One region of the Brevibacillus sp. HB1.4B genome, then DNA from elsewhere that is predicted to be linked to it. Evidence: a T-box and tRNA genes for the amino acid it is inferred to sense, from the RefSeq annotation. Region 1 holds a T-box; the other holds one or more tRNA genes.
The links. A T-box is a leader RNA that pairs with one kind of tRNA and senses whether it is charged. The one in region 1 lies ahead of thrS (threonine--tRNA ligase), so its partner is inferred to be a tRNA-Thr.
Positions count from the first base shown of each region.

Region 2: it has a tRNA-Thr gene. The T-box ahead of thrS (threonine--tRNA ligase) is inferred to sense a tRNA for this amino acid. The anticodon was not compared.

Region 1 covers NZ_JABSUT010000003.1:83,720-91,925, forward strand. Annotated here, with positions in the region: gene HP398_RS08325 (acyl-CoA dehydrogenase family protein) at 1-1,793, shown strand, start outside; gene HP398_RS08330 (YqaA family protein) at 1,846-2,412, opposite strand; gene HP398_RS08335 (hypothetical protein) at 2,601-3,032, shown strand; gene HP398_RS08340 (hypothetical protein) at 3,155-3,379, shown strand; gene mqnC (cyclic dehypoxanthinyl futalosine synthase) at 3,526-4,632, shown strand; gene ytxC (putative sporulation protein YtxC) at 4,813-5,733, shown strand; T-box leader at 5,759-5,994, shown strand; gene thrS (threonine--tRNA ligase) at 6,054-7,967, shown strand; gene HP398_RS08360 (methyl-accepting chemotaxis protein) at 8,102-8,206, shown strand, end outside.
Region 2 covers NZ_JABSUT010000001.1:343,483-351,688, reverse strand. Annotated here, with positions in the region: gene HP398_RS01890 (o-succinylbenzoate--CoA ligase) at 1-58, opposite strand, end outside; gene HP398_RS01885 (TetR/AcrR family transcriptional regulator) at 92-697, opposite strand; gene HP398_RS01880 (C40 family peptidase) at 1,010-1,906, opposite strand; gene HP398_RS01875 (fumarylacetoacetate hydrolase family protein) at 2,208-2,834, opposite strand; gene HP398_RS01870 (hypothetical protein) at 2,893-3,438, opposite strand; gene HP398_RS01865 (VanW family protein) at 3,573-4,190, opposite strand; gene HP398_RS01860 (NAD(P)/FAD-dependent oxidoreductase) at 4,351-5,397, opposite strand; tRNA gene HP398_RS01855 (tRNA-Leu) at 5,576-5,662, opposite strand; tRNA gene HP398_RS01850 (tRNA-Thr) at 5,670-5,745, opposite strand; tRNA gene HP398_RS01845 (tRNA-Asp) at 5,789-5,865, opposite strand; gene HP398_RS01840 (C40 family peptidase) at 6,049-6,957, shown strand; gene HP398_RS01835 (hypothetical protein) at 7,034-7,276, opposite strand; gene HP398_RS01830 (M3 family oligoendopeptidase) at 7,397-8,206, opposite strand, start outside.

The DNA of each region.
Region 1 (8,206 bases):
GCATTGATCAGCGAACATACAGCGATAACATCCCGCACCCGCGTACGCCACAGGCACAAAACTTTTTCAAAGCAGATCCTAACCTCGATTACTTGCTACAACGCTATCTCCCTGCTTCCATGCATGAATGGGCCAGACAGCAGTTGAGCTGGCTAGGGGCGCAAGTGGCAGGCCCCATCGATGAGCGTGCCGCCTATACAGACAGAGAAGGCAAGCCGAGATTGCGCAAGTACAATCGGCTGGGTGAGGATATTTCTGAGATCATTACCAATGAAGGCTACAAGGAAACAGTAGCAGAAGTTTACGGAGCAGGCATCGTCAGCTACTTATATCAAGACATTCCTGAGTTGGGGAGAAAAGCGCCGTACAGCTATTCCTTTTTCATGGGCTATCTCGTGAGTCAGTCTGAGCCGGGTTTCTATTGCCCTGTCACCTTGTCGATGTCAGCCGCTTATTTGATTGATCGTTACGGCAGCGAAGAACAGAAGGAGCAGTACCTGACAGGACTGACCTCTCGCGATCGTACTCGCTTGTATGAAGGAGCTACTTGGCTGACAGAGAGACAGGGCGGTTCGGATGTCGGTGCGAATTTGACTGTAGCAGAGCCAGTAGCAGACCGGCCGGGTGTGTACCGATTGACAGGAGAAAAGTTTTTTGCGAGCAATGCTGGCGCATTTGTTGCCACTGTTTTGGCGAGAATCGATGAAGAGAAAACGGGGACAAAAGGGCTCGGACTGTTTTTGGTGCCTTGGATAAAGCCTGACAACGAACGCAATCACATTCAGGTCCGCCGCCTAAAAGATAAGCTGGGCGTTAACGCCGTACCATCTGCGGAGATACTGTTGAACGGGGCAGAGGGCTATTTGATCGGGGAGCCGGAGAACGGCTTCAAGTACATGGCAGAAGCACTGAACCTCTCTCGCATTTGCAACGCGATTGCTTCGATTGGGATCATGCGTCGAGCTTTTTATGAAGCGAGGTATTATGCCGAGCAACGTCGTGCATTCGGGAAGCCAATCGATCAGTACCCGATGGTAAAAGAAATGCTGGTGAGCCTCTTATTGGATACGGAGGTGAGCACGGGTGCGGTGTTTGATATGATTGCTGTTTATGATCGCTTGCAGTCTAATTCCGCTAGCAAAGAGGATAACGCGCTTGCTCGCCTGCTGATTCCTTTGCTGAAATACCGCACAGGGGAAGAGGCTGTCGAATCGACCCATACCGCAATTGAAATTCATGGCGGTAACGGTTATATCGAGGAGTACGTGACGCCGCGTCTATTGCGTGATGCGCAAGTTTTGACCGTATGGGAAGGCACCTCGAATATACTCGCACTCGATATTTTGCGTGTGATGCAAAAAGAAAACAGCCACGAAGTGTATTGCAGATTGCTTCGGGAGCGTATAGCTGGCTGGAAGCATGCCTTTTCGCAGCCGTATGCCGAGTTGATTCGGACAGAACTGGCCATCCTGGAGGAGAATATCGCCTATCTCATGCAACAGACCCACGATTATTTAACGTATAAATTAAAAACGCTCGCGGATCATATGGTAGATTTGTACACCTTATCATGCATCGTCAGTGAAGCAGAGGATCAGGTGACCGGGGAGGGAAATGCGCGAAAATACATTTTGGCAAAGCTGTATGCCGAAAAGCATTTCCATTCACAAGAAAAACGGGGGATTCAAGCCGATTCTTTGCTGGATGTACAGTTCTTTACCCAACTGATGGAGTATCAGTCTGTCAGCGTAGAAGAGTGGACCCAACAGTCCGCTATTGTTCCGACCCGATAATCAAAAAGCGCCTTTAGACCACTTGTTGAGGTGGCGAAGGCGCTTTTGATTTTTACGCATACCGCTTGCGGCGCATACTCCAAATGAACCAGATCGCAGCAACCCCTGTTGCGACCGCCAGCAGAGTGATCTCAAAGTATTCATCGATCAGAACCTTGGCGTGTTTTCCATATAAATAAAACAAGGTGCCAATCAAATAAAACTTCAATCCCCGCCCGATGATCGCATAAAACATGAGCTTGGTCAGCGAGTAATTGAATACGCCGGAGAGCACAGTGAAAACCTTGAAAGGAATGGGGGTAAAAGCTCCGATCAGTACGGCAGCATCCCCGTTTTTTGCGAATTTTTCCGTCGCTACGATCACCCATTTTTCAGGGAGAAGCTTGTGCAAAAGTGGTTTTCCTAGCCATCTCCCCAACAAAAATCCGATGGGAGCGCCGAGGACGGAAGCAGTAAAGGCTACTGTTGCAAACTGAATCGCTGAGCCTGGATCGAGCAGACTCATCGCAATTTGCATAAAAAACGGAGGAATCGGACTAATAAATGAGTCCAAAAATGCCATGGCAACAAGTCCCCACATCCCATATTGCATGAATAGCTGTGTGATATGTTCGAGCATGAGCATCTCCTTAGAAGGTTTTTTCTATTGTAGCTATCCTATGCCAGTTTGTCCAAAGAAAGACCACAACTGAAGGTGGATGTCGAGAGGGAAATTAAGGAAATGGGACGATTGGCCCATCAATCGGTTTCCAAAATATCCCGAAGATAAGTTGGTATGGAAGTCATTACGAAAGGGATATCTTTTACATGAAAATGCCATTATCAATCAAAGTTATTCAAGGGTTAATGCTGTTGCAAGTCATCGTATTGGGGGGACTATATTTTGTGGTTTCACAGGTAGATCCGATGAACTTGAATCACTGGGCCAGTAAAATGGTTTTCAGCGTTGTGACTATGCCAGAAGATATGTTAGATCAAAGCTATGTGTTAGGAAGAATGCAAGGAAGATTAATGCTTCCGCTGATCATCACGACTTTATTGTTCATCTTCATACAGATGAGGTTTCTCAAGTCGGCGATTGTCTGCATAAGTCTGGCGATTTTACTGGATATAAGCAACGGAGCTTTCTTGATTGCAATCGTGTATGTAACTCTTCTTTTGGTTGTGACCCACAACAAACAATCGAAGGCATATTTTAATCGGAATCATCATCAAGTTATCCAAACGGTTTCAAAATGAGTGGTCCAATGAGCTTATCCTAGGTCGAATATTGATATTGAAGTCCTTGTTTTTTCATTGACGCTAGGAAAGATTATCCACTAAAATGTAGGGAAACAGGACAAACATCATGGGAGGAACCAATGAAAACATTGGGTTCGGGAAAAGTCGTTTTCTATGCGCCAAACGGGACTAACTTGCAATTGTCAGGGGAAATTGACGTACGTGGTGATCGGGTATCCATAACAGAAATCATTTATTTTAATGGCCAACCAAACGGAGCACGCGAAACGAATTTGCCACTCGCGCAAACGGTGATTTACTGGGAGCCAGAAGTATACGAACAGATCGGATATGAAGAACAATAAGAATAATGGCGATTCCAAGCCCTGTCTCTAGCAGGGTTTTTTCGCGTATGGCAGCGAATCTGCCAGCACCTCGGGCTATAGCCGATGTCCCGGTATTGTGATATGATGTGGGATGGAATTTACGTATGGTACAAGGAGTGATCCTTATGATCGATTCTATATTGGAACGTGCTCTCGCAGGTGAACGTCTGGGTCTTGAAGATGGTCTGGCTTTGTTTGCGAGCAATGAAATCGAAAAGATCGGACATTACGCCAATCTGGTCATGCAAAAGCATCATCCAGAACCGATTGCGACTTTTGTTATTAGCCGCAACGTCAATTACACGAACGTATGTGACACCTATTGCCGATTTTGTGCTTTTTATCGAGCGCCAGGCTCTTCGGAAGGATACGTTCTACCCAGAGAGACTATTTTCGAAAAAATTCAAGAGACCGTAGACGTAGGCGGTACGGAAATCTTGATGCAAGGCGGTACCAATCCGGATCTGAAGCTGGATTATTACACCGACCTGTTGCGCGCGATCAAGCAGCGCTTCCCGCAGATTACGATGCACTCTCTGTCTGTAGCGGAAGTGATGAAAATCGCGGAAGTTTCCAACATGTCTGTCGAGGAAGTGCTGAAAGAGCTGAAGGCAGCGGGTCTCGATTCCTTGCCAGGAGCGGGTGGCGAAATCCTCGACGATCGTACACGTCGGAAGATTTCCCGATTGAAAGGCTCTTGGACTGAATGGATTGACACCCAAAAAGCCGCACACCGTGCAGGGTTGCCTGGTACTGCTACCATGGTAATCGGTTTTGGGGAAGAGATGGAGGAGCGCGTACTGTCCCTTTTGCGCATTCGTGATGCCCAAGATGAGACAGGCGGATTCAAAGCGTTCATCGTCTGGACATTCCAACCGGACAACACCAATATGAAGGCAGTCAACAACACGCCAGAGGAATACTTGAAAACACTGGCAATCAGCCGCCTCATGCTGGATAATATTGAAAACTTCCAATCTTCTTGGGTGACGATGGGCCCACATTACGGTCAGCTTTCCCTCTCTTACGGAGCGAATGATTTCGGCCAAACGATGATGGAAGAAAACGTGGTTTCCGCAGCGGCATGTACGTACAAGGTCAACACGAACCAAATTTTGGAGCTCATTCGCGGCGCAGGCAAAATCCCTGCACAGCGCAACACAAAGTATGACATTCTGCGCGTTTTCAAAGACGGAGAGATGTCAGAACGTGATTTTGTCATGCAAAACTAAATAACCTCCAAACGCTTCTCTGCCCCCTCCCAACAAAGGGAAACCGGCAGGGGAGCGTTTTTTGGTTTTTTATTCAGGAATTTTTTACCTGCAACCTTCCCTGAGTTTCCAACCGTTTAAAAGTATATCGCTCCTGACGGGACATATACTGTAACTACAATGGCGGTTGGGGGGATGGTTATGCAGACGTTTCGCGTATTGCTGGAGAATGTCCCTGAGCATTGTGACACGTATCGGGCTATCGTAAATGAGATGACGGAGCGGGTCAACACTGCACCGGTGCGCATTACATACAGGGAGCAAGAAGAGAATGGATACCTCTTGTTCTACTTTCAAAGCTGGTGTGAGACTGAGTATGACGCGCAGACCATCGAGTGGGCGAGAGCCTTCGTTGCTCTTACATTAGCCGAATGGGTCATTCAGGTGAAGGAACCGAAAATTATGGAAGAAATGGCCGATGACTTACTCGCTGCCGAACAGATGGAGAACGAGTGGGCAGAGATTTTTCCTTATATTCAACGCATGTGCCAAGAAGTCGAGCTTGATGGTAGGGAACTGTTAACAGCTACGACACGCAAGGCAAACGTATATCGCAAAGTTTTCACGTATCTGGAGTGGGAGAGAACGATCAACGTCTTGGGCTTCGTTCGGTTTCGACTGCAGGAGCATTGGAACGAGCTATTCGAGCTCGTGGAAACTGGCATTGATGAATATCTGGAAGACAAGCAATACCAAGAGTTTGTCGAGTTGTTGCGCTATTTCATCGCTGTACAGGAAACGAAGCAGGAAGTCGTTCATGTCGTTCCTAGTGTGGACAAACCTTTCCATCTTTATGACAAAAAAGGGGATCGTCTTTGGCTTGAACAGTTGGATACCGTTCTGAACATGGATGAACAAAAATGCAGGGACGAGGATTATTTGGTCAGTGCTTTGGTTACACTGGCTCCTGAGAGTATCGTGCTCCATATGGCTTCGGAAAAGCCTGGGCTTGCACAGACGATCCGCAGTATTTTTGACAGTCGGCTCGTTACTTGCCACTCTTGTTCGCTTTGCCTATCCGAGCGACGTGTACTTGACGGGAATAATCCCTCTAAACTATAATAGCAACAACAACTTTACATCGCTTATAAATACGATGAGAAGGACACGGACAATAGTAAGGACGCTCTAGAGAGGCGGGCCACAGGCTGGAAGCTCGCTGCGAACTGTTATTGATCTACCACCTTCGAGTAGCTGCCGGGAACGAAGCGTAGGCTTTTACTATCGGTATGCCGGTTAAATACCGTTACATGGAATGAGGAGTCTGTTTTTGTGAACAGACTTGAAGTAGGGTGGTACCGCGAGAACACACTCGTCCCTTTTTGGGATGAGTGTTTTTTTATTTTCTCAACCAAACAAGATACAGGAAGGAAGAATCCGCAGTGGCACAAATTCATGTTACTTTCCCAGATGGAGCCGTTCGTCAATACGACGCTGGGATTACTATCGAAGACATCGCAGGCTCCATTAGCTCTAGCCTGAAGAAAAAGGCAGTAGCTGGTAAAAAAGACGGCAAGGTTGTCGATCTGTACACAGAACTCACAGATGACGCAGCGATTGAAATCGTTACCCTCGATTCTGCTGACGGGTTGGAAGTATACCGCCACAGTACAGCTCACTTGCTCGCTCAAGCGGTAAAACGCATTTACGGCGCTGAAGTGAAATTCGGAATCGGTCCTGTAATCGAAGATGGCTTTTACTACGACATGGATATTCCGGTCTCCCTTTCCCCAGAGGATTTGGGCAAAATCGAAGCGGAAATGGAAAAAATCGTGAAGGAAGACCTGCCGATTCGCCGCAAAGTCGTAAGCCGCGAAGAAGCAACTACGATTTTCCAAGAACTGAACGATCACCTGAAGTTGGAGCTGATTCGCGACCTGCCAGAGGATGCGACTATCACGCTGTATGAGCAAGGCGAATTTTTCGACCTCTGTCGTGGTCCGCACTTGCCGTCTACTGGCTTCATCAAAGCATTCAAGCTGATGAGCGTAGCAGGTGCATACTGGCGCGGTAAAGCAGAAAACCAAGTTCTGCAACGCGTATACGGTACAGCTTGGCCGAAAAAAGCAGACATGGATGAATATCTGCACTTCATCGAAGAAGCGAAAAAGCGCGATCACCGCAAATTGGGTAAAGAACTGGGACTGTTCATGTTCTCCGAGGAAGCGCCAGGCATGCCGTTCTACCTGCCAAAAGGCTTCACTGTTCGCAACGAGCTGGAGCAATTCTCCCGCCGTCTGCAACAATTGGCACAATACACAGAAGTTCGCTCTCCGTTCCTCATGAACGAGCGTCTCTGGAAAGAATCCGGTCACTGGGATCACTACAAAGAGAACATGTACTTCTCTGAAGTAGACAACGCGACTTACGCCTTGAAGCCAATGAACTGCCCGGGTCACATGCTGATCTATAAAAACGAGATGCACTCCTACCGCGACCTGCCGATCCGTTACTCCGAGTTCGGGCAAGTTCACCGCCATGAGTACTCCGGGGCATTGAACGGAATGCTGCGGGTGCGCACCTTCTGCCAGGATGACGCGCACGTATTTGTCCGTCCTGATCAGATCGCGAGCGAAATCAAAGGCATGATCACTTTGATTGACAGCATCTACAAGGTATTTGGCTTCGAATACAGTGTGGCTCTGTCCACTCGTCCGGAAGATTCCATGGGCTCTGATGAGCTGTGGGAAGCAGCAGAAAGCTCTCTGAAAACAGTGTTGGATGAGCTCGGTATGGCCTATGAAATCAAAGACGGAGACGGTGCGTTCTACGGACCGAAGATCGATTTCCAAATTACCGACGCGCTGAAACGCCGTCACCAATGCGGAACGATCCAGTTGGACTTCCAAATGCCTGAGAAATTCGACCTGACTTATGTTGGTCAAGACAACGAGAAGCATCGTCCAGTTGTCTTGCACCGTGCGATGTACGGCTCCATGGAGCGCTTCATTGGTATCCTGATCGAGCACTACGCAGGTGCATTCCCGATTTGGCTGACTCCAATTCAAGCACGCATCATGAACATCAGCGAAGTGCACATGCCATACGCAGAACAAGTAAGAGAAAAGCTGCAACAAGCTGGCATTCGCGTAGAGTTGGATGGCCGCAATGAGAAAATCGGCTACAAAATCCGTGAAGCACAAGTTGAAAAAATCCCTTACATGCTGGTCATTGGTGAAAAAGAGGTGGCTGACGGTACATTGTCCGTCCGCAAACGCGGAGTGGGCGATGAAGGCGCGATGACAGTGGATGCGTTTGTAGAGAAAATCCGCGCTGAAATCAATGAAATGAAGTAATAGCGTATAGGAGTAGAGCCGCCCTGAAGTTTCGGGCGGCTTTTTTCATTATACGTTTACTTGGAAAAAAGAACGGGAAAAGGATGTAGGGTAATTATAGATATGGACATCAAGAAGAACTGCGGGGGATACGTATGCGGGTAAGCATCAAACAAAGACTGATAGCAGCATTTCTTGCCATTATTTTAATCCCGATTGGAGTGATTAGCTCATTTGTCTATGTCAAAATGGAGGAGCGA
Region 2 (8,206 bases), on a different contig from region 1:
CGATCCGCGTCGGAGTGATTCGGGCTCGCTTTTCAATCCAATAAGCAATTCCGTGCATGAACTCTACTCCTTTGCCTATAAAATGAATCGGTTACGGCTTGGCAGCAATCCCTTTCATAATCATCGACATGGCTGTTTCTAGCACCTCTTCCGGTACGTCTTCATTTTCCCAGTAAACCCAACGCATCCCGATGAATTGTCCGATCGACATAAGACAATAAGCCAGCGTCTCATGATCCATCTCTCGAAACGCACCTTCGTTCATGGCGTTCTTCAGACTTCGTACGTACCCCGCTGCCAGTTTGGCGTAATACCAGCGATATAGCTCCTGATCGACGAGCGCAGCCTGTTGAATAATGCTGTACATGTTGCGATGATGTTTGATCCAACGAAAAAAGGCCAGAAATCCTAGGCGCAAATTCTCTTCTTGTGTGGTTGCTCCCATGATTGCTTCTTTGATCGTCGAACGAAGCTCTCTGCTCAACTGCCTGATCAATTCATCATAAATGGCTTTCTTCGACTCGAAATAATTGTAAAACGTTCCTTGAGACACCTGTGCATGCTGTGTGATCAAGACGATAGATGCATCATAATAACCCAGCTCGCCAAACACATGCTCCGCGGCATCCAGTATTTTTTTGCGGGTTTCCTGTCCTTTTTTGGTCAAAACAGGGGTAGGTAGACTATTTTCTGACACCTGAATCACCTCTCAGTTTTTATTATAAGTATAATTCAGAATATTACAATATGTATTTTTCGCACTCATTCTAGGGAGACTCGTTTTCACAATAAGAAAAGGGACCATAGTGGCCTTTCCCTTTCACTCGACGCGTCGCGAGTTCAGCCAAGGCGGCTGGCCCTTCTTCTAAGGGAATAACTTTCTCTACTCAGTTGGCAATAATTGACGCGAAACAAAAAAAGTGAAGCAACGTCTTATTATACAAAAGCACATAAAAAAAGCTCCCGTACGAAAACACGAGAGCGGAGTAAACACTTTGAAGTTGTATGATTAGATAACACGCTTGATTTTCACTGTGCGCTTCTCCCAGTTCGTTCCATCGTACTTGGAGTAAGTCACACCAGGACTACCGTAAGTGTGCAGGATTTTTCCATTCCCTGCGTAAATAGCCACGTGTGTAATCCGATCAGAAGTACTGTTTACCGATGCCTTCATGAAGATCAGATCACCTTTTTGCAGGTTGCTTTTGGAAACAGATTTCCCAACAGTCGATTGCTGACGGGAATCGCGTGGCAGAGTAATACCCGCTTCCTTGAATACACGTTGGGTAAAGGAAGAGCAGTCGAACGTACTGGTTGTGCTACTGCTTGAACCGTATTTGTACTTCGTGCCCAAATACTTTTCGCCATTTTTAATGACCTGATCAGCTGTTTTGCTTACTGGCTGTTCTGGCTTGCTAGGCGTATTCTCTGAGGAATCAATAACACGACGAGCCCCTACAAATTTGTCACTGTACGCCGAGTATTTTTTTACAACTACCTCGTCTTCCCCTTTCGAAGAATAGACGAATTGATCACTGCCTATGTATATTCCCATAAAAGTTGGGCTGCCGCTTCCGCTAGAGGCGAAGAACACCAAATCTCCTGGCGCCACGCTTTTTTCGGATACTTTACTCCCAGTCTTGTACAGGCTAGAGATTGTGCTCCCAATGGAAATCCCTACTTGTTTGTACGCATACGTAGCCAGCTCCGCTGATCCGAATTGCTTCGGTCCCTTTGCTTTGTACTCGTAATCCTTCCCGATCAAAGAAGTAGCAATATTTGCAACCTCTGACTGTTTTGAATCTTGTGTCTTAGCGGCCACTACTCCAACTTGACCACCCATTAACAGGGACGTACTCAGCATGACTGCTACTGTTGACTTCATTACCCAATCTCGTTTCGTCACTTTCTTTTCCTCCTTGTCATGTTGTGGCACCCGTCTTGGGTACATGGACAGAATAGCGCAGGAGGAAACAGGAGGATAAGACCGTAAAATTTTCCAATGATGGAATTGGTAGCATGGGACTAGTCAGAAAACAGGGTGCAAAGTAGGCGGTTGCTACCTCTTAGTTCCATGGAACCATAAAAGTTACAAAACGGTATCAAAGGTGATTTTCGTCGCAAAAAACGGCTATTTTGCTGGCCCGAACCCCAAACAAAAACCATCTTCTGCTTGTTTCTGTCAGAAGATGGTTCTCAATTCATACCTATTTCATTTTCGCCGTAAACTGCCCCCAAGTCTCTTCTCCCCACTTGAGAGTGAGGACATCCCCATCTGTAACAGGTCCTACCCCCGCTGGCGTACCTGTGTAAATGATATCCCCTTGACCCAAGCCTAGATGTTCGGAAATATAGGCAATCATGGTTTCCAAATCAAAAATCACATCACGAAGATTACCGCGTTGCACTTGCTCTCCATTTTTCAGCAAGGAGAAATCCGTTTGGTGCAGCTCATGAATACCAGGGAAAGGATGAAAAGACGTCAAAATGGCTGAATTTTTAAACCCTTTTGCCAACAACCATGGATGCCCTGCTTTCTTCAGCTCGCTCTGAACATCCCGCAAAGTAAAGTCGATGCCGAGTGCTATTTTGTCAATCATCTCGTCAAGGGTAACTCCAGCCTCATATGGTCTCGCGATGTGAATCACAAGCTCCGCCTCATAATGGAGCTCTCCACGATATGCCGGAAGCTCAATGGCCTCGCCATTTGCCATTGCAAGCGCATGTGTTGGCTTATCAAAGATCATTGGCTTGGTTGGTACATCGTTCCCCAACTCCGCAGCATGCAATCGATAGTTGCGACCGATACAGTAAATATTTTTGACTGACTCCATTTTGTCCTCTCCTTTGGTGGCTGTCTCTTTTTTCACTATATCATGGCTGCACGGCGTATTACAGCTTGTCTTGTTCGTCCTCTTCCATGTAGTTTCGATAGCCAGGCCAAAGACGGGCATTCCCTCGTGCTTCTACTTCAATCACGGTATCACAAATGGATTCCAACGCACTTTCCAGATCCATCTCGTGCTTAGAGCACCAGGAAAATTCGTAATGGAAAATCACTTGCTGCTCTGTCACTTCGGAGAGGACAAAGGCAAACTGCTGTTGTTGTTCCACGACATGCTTTCTGGCTTCAACCGTCGCTTCTACCGAGAACAAACCATCCCATTCCGCAACCATATATGTAGAAGTAACATCAATCCACAGAGAGGGAGTATCATTCGTCCGCCGAAAAATAACAGAGTCCTCCCGATAAAACCCGTAGCCAGAGGGCAGCGCACCTGAGAGTTTAAATGGGATTCCTACCGGCAAATCCTGTGGCTTCAATGCATGGACAAGTCTCCCAGGCAAAAGATAGCAACCATCCTGCTGGCGATCTAACCGTTCTCCCATGACGAGAACCTCTTGATTGTGTGAATCACCTGTCATCTGAACGAACATCACGGCACCTCCCTCTAAAAACAGTATGGTCAGGAATGCATGACTCAAAACTAAATTTCCATCCATTTTTTTCCTGACGAAATACCGAAAAAAACAGGGTTCATCCATAGGATGCCCCCTTTATTCCTTCTAAGCTACGCACGTATGATCGCAATCACAACATGTTCGTCATCGTATGATTTTGCTTTGATTTTCACAGGGAAATCATACAAGTTGGTAAATTTAAAATCCATATAGCCATACGCTACTGTGGCATCTTGACCCACTGGCACGTATCCCACTGATTTGCTGTGGTTATGCCGTTCCACCATGATCATCCCCGCTTCAGCAGCTACATTGTAAAGCGTGCTGGAAACCTGACAAATCCCGCCTCCATAGTCATCGACGAGCTGACCATTCTGAATAACGCCGGCCTTCTGCCAACCATCCTCTGGCAAATTCGAATTTCCCACTGTTTCATTGAAAGAAAACACCTGTTGCGGTTTGATTTTTTCATTATGAATCTTGGCCAATGCTTGCTTGATGTTATGTTTACGAGTATCTGTGCTGTCTTTCATCGATGAGTAATAAAAACCGAGAACCTCCTCTTCCTTGAGGTCCATCTTCTCCACATACTTTTCCTGCAACTCGATAGCAGGAGATAACGGCTCCACTTGTAACGCCATTGCACGCTCAGGCGCGTAGTTCATGCCCAGCGAGAACACAAGGGCCACTGTCGCCATACTGATCGGCCAATGCCGAACTTTCTTCATTTCTACTTCCTCTCCCACATTTGTTGATCGATTGACTGACGCGAAGCTCCCAATTTATATAGTCTGTCATTGTTTATTACACCTTGTCTCTAACAATGTAACGTATGGGAAAAGCGACAATCAACCTGCAAATGTTGGGCTTTTTGTCCTATATCAGGTTCTACTCGTCATCCTCATCGATAACCCCGAGGGCTTTGTTCTTTTCTTTAAAGCGCTGGTTATGGGAAGAAACATACGCCATCCGATCTGCTACTGGGTCTATGTGTAATTTTGCACTGTTTACGGCCACAGCCGCATCGGTGAATGCTCCCGCGATCAGCGTGATCTTGCTGTCAAAGCTCGCAAAATCTCCCGCCGCAAAAATCCCTGGCAGATTCGTTGCCAGACGTGGACTGACAAACACGTTCCACTTATCCATGTCCAAGCCCCACTCTTTAATCCCAGTGAAATCGGCCTTCAATCCGTGATTGACGATGATGGCGTCGACATCGATTTGCTCCGTTTCGTCCGTCTCTAGATGACGTATCGTCACTTTATCGATCGTTTCTTTGTCTGAGCTTTGCAATTGCGTGACCGTATATGGGGTGCGAACGATCGCAGATGACTCTTTCATGCGCTTTACATTCCGCTCATGTCCACCAAATACATCACGGCGATGCACGACAGTTACAGACGCTGCGATTTGCACCAGTTCATTTGCCCAATCGACCGCGGAGTCGCCGCCACCTGAGATGAGGACGTGCTTCCCACGGAATGGCTCCAGTTCCTGCACCGTATAATGAAGATTTGTCACCTCGTAGCGCTCGGCCCCTTCGATCTCCAGTTTTGCCATTTTCAAAATACCTCGGCCCAGAGCCAGTATGATCGTGCGCGTCCAATGCCGTCTCCCCGATTTTGCAACGAGTATGTACGTGCCATCTTCTTGTGGCTCTAGTCCAATAATCGCCTCGCCTAGCACGATGGTGGGATCAAATGTCTTCGCTTGCTCCACCAGATTGGCAACTAGCTTTTCACATAGCTGTGGTGGTACTCCGCCTACATCCCAGATCATTTTTTCTGGATAGATCAACATTCGTCCACCAAGCTCTTCTTTCGCTTCAATGAGTTTCGTCTTCAGATCTCGCATCCCGCTATAAAAGGCAGCGTACATCCCCGCAGGGCCACCGCCAATAATGGTTACATCAAACAGCTCCAACTGTTCTCCCACAACTACCCCTCCACTGTCTTTCTGTTTGTTTACGAATCATCAAGTAATAGTGAAAATGAGATTCATTATCACAATGTGATTGTAATGGAAAATGGAGGAGGATTCAACATTCCAGAAAAAATAAAAAAGGCTCGTAATTAGCTTCATCAGCCAATTTACGAACCTGTTGTTTACCATATGGTGCGGTCGAGAGGACTTGAACCTCCACGGTGTTGCCACCACTAGAACCTGAATCTAGCGCGTCTGCCAATTCCGCCACGACCGCATAAAAATGGTGCCGGCAATAGGACTTGAACCCACAACCCCCTGATTACAAGTCAGGTGCTCTACCAATTGAGCTATACCGGCACATTACGAGAAACTATGTAATTCGCACATTCTAAAAATAGAATGGCGGAGCTGACGGGACTCGAACCCGCGACCTCCGGTGTGACAGACCGGCGTGAACTCCAACTTCACCACAGCTCCATATGGTTTTTGTCACCATCACCATCTTGCGGCGACTTCTGTAATATAGCACGATTCTATCTCCAGATGCAATAGTTTTTAAAAAAATAATGAAAGATTAATTTTTTCATAGATTTACCAACGAAAATCCGATAGAATTTTAGCTAGATATGCAGATTTTAGTAGATTGGTGGAGACGATGACATGAAAAAGACTTCGAGGCTACTCACCTTCCTCGCCCTCTTCACTCTGCTGCCTACTGCTGCCCATGCTTCCTCATCGGCATATGTGGTATCAGCAGGTGATACGCTGAGCAAGATCGCTCGTGAACATCAAGTAACGGTGGATCAACTCATTCAATGGAACCAACTGAATGACGATAGATTGTCAATTGGACAAACTCTATCTATTCACGGTGAAAACACTTCTGGCTCCATTGCGACTGACACTCCTTCCGATGTAGCTGTCAATCAGAATGATAACGCTACCACTGAGTCTAAAGAACTAACTGCTGGTGAAAAAGCCCGTGTCACTGGTGACGTGCTGAATGTGCGTAAAAAGCCTTCGACTGACGCAAAAGTGTTAGGCAAGCTAAGTTTCGGTTCCATTGTAGAAGTCGTAGAAACGGGTAATGAATGGACGAAAATCGAATTCGAAGATCGTGAAGCATACGTTGCTACAGAGTTCCTTAGTCCAAACCTCACTTCTACCGTTTCGCTGCCTGCCGAGGTAAATGCAGAAGATCTGGGTCGAATGAAGGAAATTTTTGAGCCATTGCTCAATACACCATACGTCTTAGGCGGAACTACTCCGAATGGCTTTGATTGTAGTGGCTTTACTTCATACGTTTTTGAACAGCTTGGGGTTACACTTCCGCGCACTTCTGAAGATCAATTCCGTGGCGGTCAAGAAGTATCACTAGATCAAGCACAGCCTGGTGACCTCTTGTTCTACGATTCGCTTGGAAAAGGACGCGTGTCCCACGTAGCGATCTATTTGGGTAATGGAGCAATCGTGCATGCGAATGGCGAAGATGTTCGCTATGGCAAAGTCGAATACATGCATAAGCTCTACCCGTTTTATGGAGTGAAGCGATACGCTAACTTCCAGTAAGCTTTCTACACATAAAAGCAAACAAACAGCCCTATCTGCCTTTGCAGCAGTTCGAGGGCTGTTTGTCTTTCTGTGCTTAATGTATTTCGGTATTATGGGCCTGCTGATGTTGTTGCTGCTGCCCTCCGATTTCGATTTTGCCCAATGCTTGTTTCATTTTGTCGAGCTGAAGTTGATAATCACGAACGACTACGGTAAGAACACTGACAGACTCCTTGAAATCCGGCTCGCTGCTTACTCTGTCGATGGCTCTATGTAAATGCAGCATCTTGTTCTCCGTTTCCCGCAATAGGTCGAGTAACTGCAATCCGTTTACCACGTAATCACCTCATCTGTTTTTTCTTACTTTCTCCTTCCGCTCTGTTCCCTATGCGCACAAAAACGCTTTGCAACATGAATAAAAAACGTCCGCTAATGACATAGCGGACGTTCTTCCTATTTAGTTTAGGCGTGCAGACGCGAGCTCTACGAATTTGTCGATATCTTTTGCAACCAAAGAGAGTGAATTCCGCCAGAAATCGACGGAGCGTACATCAACATCCATGATAGCTGCTACATCTGCAACGCTCATTTTGCCCGTAACAGATAAGAGCTTGTCGTACTGCTCAACAAAAGCTTCCCCGCGCTTGAGATACTCTGCGTACAGGCCTTTCGCGAACAGAAGTCCAAAAGCATACGGGAAGTTGTAGAAATTGTAATCCGCGCTATAATAGTGCGGTTTACATACCCACATGTACGGGTGTAGAGCTGCCGGATCCAAACCATCTCCGTAAGCGTCCTTTTGCGCTTGTAGCATCAGTTCGTTCAGAGTGGAAACAGACAAGGCACCTTCTGTTCTGCGCTCAAATACAGCAGTCTCGAACAAGTAACGGCTATAAATATCGACGATCACCTGACTTGCTCCGCTGATATCATTTTCCAAAATCGCAAATGCTTCCTCGGAGGTCGCTTGTTCAAGTGCTGCATTGGCAATGATGGTTTCGCACAAAATGGACGCTGTTTCGGCGATTGGCATTGGGTATTCGCTATTCAAGAATGCTTCGTTTACGAGACATTCTCCGTGATAGCCATGACCCAATTCATGTGCCATTGTGCTCACATCGCTGTAGCTGCCTGTGTAGTTGGACATAATTCTGCTCTCCCCTACGATGTGCAGGTTGTAGCAGAATGCCCCTCCACGCTTGCCTTCACGAATCTCAGCATCAATCCACTGATTGTCATAAGCTCGTGCTGCATAGTTGGCGAGCTT